2 regions of the Enterobacter cloacae complex sp. 394F7 genome follow, and region 1 is predicted to be linked to the other one. Evidence: predicted binding sites of a transcription regulator. Region 1 holds the regulator's gene; the other holds the start of a gene.

Region 1 (3,127 bases):
GGGTAATGTCGTTACCTTTACCGGCAACGTGGTCATGACCCAGGGCACCATCAAGATTAACGCCGATAAGGTGGTCGTTACCCGTCCAGGTGGCGAACAGGGCAAAGAGATCATTGATGGCTACGGCAACCCGGCCACGTTCTACCAGATGCAGGACAACGGCAAGCCAGTGAAGGGCCATGCCAGCCACATGCATTATGAACTGGCGAAAGATCTGGTCATCCTTACCGGTAACGCCTATCTGGAACAGCTCGATAGCAATATCACCGGCGATAAGATCACCTATCTGGTGAAAGAGCAAAAAATGCAGGCCTCCAGCGAGAAAGGCAAACGCGTCACCACCGTGTTAGTGCCGTCTCAGCTGCAGGACAAAGGCAAGGGCCAGGCTCCGGCACAGAAGAAGAGTAACTAATTCGTTATGGCAACATTAACTGCAAAAAATCTCGCGAAGGCCTATAAGGGCCGCCGTGTCGTGGAAGATGTCAGTCTGACCGTCAACTCCGGCGAAATTGTTGGCCTGCTTGGTCCAAACGGTGCAGGTAAAACCACGACCTTCTACATGGTCGTGGGTATTGTCCCACGCGATGCCGGTAACATCATCATTGATGATGAAGACATCAGCCTTCTGCCACTGCACGCGCGCGCGCGCCGGGGTATTGGCTACCTGCCGCAGGAAGCCTCCATTTTCCGTCGCCTGAGCGTCTTCGATAACCTGATGGCCGTTCTGCAAATTCGTGACGACCTGACCAGCGAACAGCGTCAGGATCGCGCCAACGAGCTGATGGAAGAGTTTCACATTGAGCACCTGCGCGATAGCCTTGGTCAGGCGCTGTCCGGGGGGGAACGCCGCCGTGTTGAAATTGCACGCGCGTTGGCAGCAAACCCGAAGTTCATCCTGCTGGATGAACCATTTGCAGGCGTTGACCCCATCTCCGTTATCGACATTAAACGTATTATTGAGCATCTGCGCGACAGCGGTCTTGGCGTGTTGATTACTGACCACAACGTCCGTGAAACACTGGCCGTATGTGAACGTGCGTATATCGTGAGCCAGGGCAACCTGATCGCCCACGGCACGCCACAGCAGATCCTCGAAGATGATCATGTTAAGCGCGTCTATCTTGGGGAAGACTTCAGACTCTGATAGGGTAGAGGTAACGTAACGCCGAACCGGAGAAAAATGCTCTGAACATGAAGCAAGGTTTGCAATTAAGGCTCAGCCAACAACTGGCGATGACGCCGCAGTTACAGCAGGCGATTCGCCTGTTGCAACTGTCCACATTAGAACTCCAGCAGGAGCTCCAGCAAGCGCTGGACAGCAATCCGCTGCTGGAGCAAGCCGATCTTCATGACGAGGTAGACACTCAGCAATCACAGGACACGGAAGCCCTCGATACCGCCGATGCACTCGAACAAAAAGAGATGCCGGACGAGCTTCCGCTGGATGCCAGCTGGGATGAAATCTACACCGCCGGAACCCCTTCCGGCACGCGTGCAGACTACCAGGACGATGAGCTACCGGTCTATCAGGGTGAAACCACCCAGTCACTACAGGATTACCTGATGTGGCAGGTGGAGCTGACCCCTTTCTCCGATACCGATCGCGCGATTGCCACCTCCATCGTCGATGCCGTTGACGATACCGGCTATCTGACCGTCACGCTGGACGATATTCTGGAAAGCATGGGCGATGACGAGATTGAACTTGAAGAGATAGAAGCCGTTCTGAAGCGCATTCAGCGTTTCGACCCGGTGGGCGTAGCAGCGAAAGACCTGCGCGACTGTCTGCTGATCCAGCTTTCGCAGTTCAGCAAAGAGACGCCCTGGATCGATGAAGCCCGCTTAATCATCAGCGATCATCTGGATCTGCTGGCTAACCATGATTTCCGTACCCTGATGCGCGTTACGCGTCTGAAAGAAGAGGTGCTGAAAGAGGCGGTTAACCTGATCCAGTCGCTCGATCCTCGCCCCGGCCAGTCGATCCAGACCAGTGAGCCTGAATACGTCATACCTGACGTGCTGGTCAGAAAACACAACGGCCGCTGGGTCGTTGAACTCAATTCAGACAGCATTCCTCGCCTGCAAATCAATCAGCAATATGCCTCCATGTGCACCAGCGCGCGTAACGACGCCGACAACCAGTATATTCGTAGCAATCTGCAGGAAGCGCGTTGGTTAATCAAAAGCCTGGAGAGCCGCAATGATACGCTGTTGCGTGTGAGCCGCTGTATCGTCGAACAACAGCAGGCTTTCTTTGAGCAGGGCGAAGAGTATATGAAACCGATGGTGCTGGCGGATATCGCCCAGGCCGTCGAGATGCATGAATCAACGATTTCCCGCGTGACCACGCAGAAGTATCTGCACAGTCCTCGCGGTATATTTGAGCTTAAGTATTTCTTCTCCAGCCATGTGAATACCGAAGGCGGTGGCGAAGCCTCGTCAACGGCGATTCGTGCACTGGTGAAGAAGTTGATCGCCGCGGAGAACCCCGCGAAGCCACTGAGCGACAGTAAGTTAACCACCATGCTGTCCGACCAGGGTATTATGGTGGCACGTCGTACTGTTGCGAAGTATCGAGAGTCTTTATCCATTCCGCCGTCTAACCAGCGTAAACAGCTGGTCTGACACAACCGATAAGGAAGACACTATGCAGCTCAACATCACTGGACAAAACGTCGAAATTACTGAAGCTTTACGCGACTTTGTGAACACGAAATTCGCAAAACTCGAGCAGTATTTCGAAAGGATCAATCAGGTCTATATTGTGTTGAAAGTGGAGAAAGTGACTCATATCTCGGATGCAACCCTGCATGTCAATGGGGGCGAACTCCACGCCAGTGCGGAAGGGCAAGACATGTACGCTGCTATCGATGGCTTGATTGATAAGCTTGCAAGACAGCTCAATAAACATAAAGATAAACTGAAACAACACTAATTGTCCGGGCAGTTAACGGGTGCAGGAAGGCCTGTTGTGGAGCACAACAGGCCATTTGTACAGTTAGCGCTTAGGTGAAATTATGATGAACAACGATTCCGCTCTTCAATTGAGCAATGTCCTTAACCAGGAATGTACCCGCAGTGGCGTTCACTGCCAGAGCAAAAAACGTGCGCTGGAGATTATCAGTGA
Region 2 (3,127 bases), on a different contig from region 1:
GCGGAAGGCATCAGCGTCTTCCGTTTCTTCAACGCGCAGCGCAACGTTGTGCACCAGCTCTTTGTTCAGGCGGTCAAGGATCTGACGAGAGGTAACGAATTTACCTTCTTTACCACAGAACGGAGAGGTGTTGACGTTGAAGAACATGGTTACCGTTGGTTCATCAACAGACAGGGCTGGCAGCGCTTCCACGTTCTGCGGGTCGCAGATGGTGTCAGAGATGTTCAGCTCGCCCAGACCGGTGATCGCGATGATATCGCCCGCTTCAGCCAGATCGCTGTCGATACGCTCCAGACCCAGGTGAGTCAGCACTTTGCCCACTTTACCGTTACGGGTTTTGCCTTCGCTATCGATGATAGTAACCTGCTGGTTCGGCTTCACTTTACCGCGTTTGATGCGGCCGATACCGATAACGCCAACGTAGTTGTTGTAGTCCAGCTGGGAGATCTGCATCTGCAGAGGACCATCAAGATCAACATCCGGAGCCGGTACGTGATCGACAATCGCCTGATACAGCGGGGTCATGTCTTCCGCCATATCTTCGTGATCCAGACCCGCAATACCATTCAACGCCGAAGCGTAGATGATAGGGAAGTCCAGCTGCTCGTCGGTCGCGTCAAGGTTAACGAACAGGTCGAACACCTGATCAACAACCCAGTCAGGACGTGCGCCAGGACGGTCAACCTTGTTGATAACAACAATAGGCTTCAGGCCATGGGCAAATGCTTTTTTGGTCACGAAACGCGTTTGCGGCATTGGGCCGTCAAAGGCGTCAACCACCAGCAGCACGGAATCCACCATGGACATCACGCGCTCAACTTCACCACCGAAGTCGGCGTGCCCTGGGGTATCAACGATGTTGATACGGTAGTCATTCCATTTGATAGCGGTGTTTTTCGCGAGGATGGTAATCCCACGCTCTTTCTCCAAATCGTTGGAGTCCATCACACGCTCTTGAGTTTCGGCACGTGCATCAAACGTACCGGATTGCTGCAGCAGCTTATCAACCAGGGTAGTTTTACCATGGTCAACGTGCGCGATGATGGCGATGTTACGCAAATTTTCGATCACAACTTTGCCTCAGGCATTAGAAATAGCGCGTTATTGTACACGGATTAATCGCACTACAAAACAGGATCACAAACATCCCCCGCAAACAAGTATTGCAGAGATGCTTTGTGATCGCTTTCACGGAGCGTAAAAAGGGCACTTTAACGAAAATTGCACCAATATGGTGCTCAGTGTTCACACTGAAGCACTATACTGGTGCAACATAACCATTGTGGTGCAGCACTTTTGCACTATGGTGCGCATGATAACGCCTTTTTGGGGTGTTTTAAAAGTTGGCACAGATTTCGCTTTATAAAAATACGGCAAAAAGATGGCCTCATAGCCACCTTGATAGAAGTTGAAGACCTCGTTACCACGACGACAATGACCAATCTGGAGAGTTAAGTATGTCCGCTGAACACGTTTTGACGATGCTGAACGAACATGAAGTGAAGTTTGTTGATCTGCGCTTCACCGATACTAAAGGTAAAGAACAGCACGTCACTATTCCTGCTCATCAGGTAAACGCCGAATTCTTTGAAGAAGGCAAAATGTTTGACGGCTCCTCCATTGGTGGCTGGAAAGGCATTAACGAATCTGACATGGTTCTGATGCCAGACGCGACCACGGCGGTCATTGATCCGTTCTTCGAAGAGCCAACCCTGATCATTCGTTGCGATATCCTCGAGCCAGGCACGCTGCAGGGCTACGACCGTGACCCACGCTCCATCGCTAAACGCGCTGAAGAGTACCTGCGTTCTACCGGCATCGCAGACACCGTTCTGTTCGGGCCAGAGCCAGAATTCTTCCTGTTCGATGACATTCGTTTCGGTGCCTCTATCTCTGGCTCCCATGTGGCTATCGACGACATCGAAGGTGCATGGAACTCCTCCACCAAATACGAAGGTGGTAACAAAGGTCACCGTCCTGGCGTGAAAGGCGGTTACTTCCCGGTTCCTCCGGTCGATTCTTCACAGGACATCCGTTCCACCATGTGTCTGGTGATGGAAGAGATGGGCCTGGTAGTTGAAGCTCACCACCACGAAGTGGCGACTGCTGGTCAGAACGAAGTGGCAACCCGCTTCAACACCATGACCAAAAAAGCGGACGAAATTCAGATCTACAAATACGTTGTGCACAACGTTGCACACCGTTTCGGTAAAACCGCGACCTTCATGCCAAAACCAATGTTTGGCGACAACGGTTCCGGTATGCACTGCCACATGTCCCTGTCCAAGAACGGTACCAACCTGTTCTCTGGTGACAAATATGCAGGTCTGTCTGAGCAGGCGCTGTACTACATTGGCGGCGTAATCAAACACGCTAAAGCGATCAACGCCCTGGCGAACCCAACCACCAACTCTTACAAGCGTCTGGTCCCAGGCTACGAAGCACCTGTTATGCTGGCTTACTCAGCGCGTAACCGTTCTGCTTCTATCCGTATCCCGGTGGTGGCTTCTCCTAAAGCGCGTCGTATCGAAGTGCGCTTCCCGGATCCAGCAGCTAACCCATACCTGTGCTTCGCAGCACTGCTGATGGCCGGTCTGGACGGTATCAAGAACAAGATCCACCCAGGCGAAGCGATGGACAAAAACCTGTATGACCTGCCGCCAGAAGAAGCGAAAGAGATCCCACAGGTTGCAGGCTCTCTGGAAGAAGCCCTGCAGGCACTGGACGCTGACCGCGAGTTCCTGACTGCGGGTGGCGTGTTCACTGACGACGCTATCGATGCCTACATCGCCCTGCGTACTGAAGAGAACGACCGCGTGCGCATGACTCCGCATCCGGTTGAATTCGAACTGTACTACAGCGTTTAAGTTACAACGGGTTTCGCGCCACCCTTCAGGCGCGGCCCCGAAAGCTTTTTTTTTGTTGCCGTGGAAACTTTCAGCCCATCTCCGGATGGGCTTTTTTCTCCACCAACAACCTGATCTCACGCGCTTTTTACGACGAAAAAGCTATACTGCACTAAATTAGTGCAACCAACTCCAGGAGACTGCTGAATGGCAACTGGCACGCTGCCCGATGCTGGGCAGATCCTCAATTCGTTAATTAACAGCATTTTGCTGGTCGACGA

Evidence for each region. The regulator sigma-54, encoded in region 1, starts transcription at its own class of promoters, with help from an activator protein. The targets are predictions, from matches to a motif close to GTTGGCACANNTTTCGCTNT.
Region 2: glnA (glutamate--ammonia ligase) is a predicted target of sigma-54. The motif match lies at 1,343-1,362, and genes of this name have one in related genera.

The regions. Positions count from the first base shown of each region.
Region 1 covers NZ_JBXWCS010000011.1:76,061-79,187, forward strand. The annotation lists gene lptA (lipopolysaccharide ABC transporter substrate-binding protein LptA) at 1-412, shown strand, start outside; gene lptB (LPS export ABC transporter ATP-binding protein) at 419-1,144, shown strand; gene rpoN (RNA polymerase factor sigma-54) at 1,192-2,625, shown strand; gene hpf (ribosome hibernation promoting factor) at 2,648-2,935, shown strand; gene ptsN (PTS IIA-like nitrogen regulatory protein PtsN) at 3,018-3,127, shown strand, end outside.
Region 2 covers NZ_JBXWCS010000015.1:102,947-106,073, forward strand. The annotation lists gene typA (ribosome-dependent GTPase TypA) at 1-1,071, opposite strand, end outside; gene glnA (glutamate--ammonia ligase) at 1,458-2,867, shown strand; gene glnL (nitrogen regulation protein NR(II)) at 3,054-3,127, shown strand, end outside.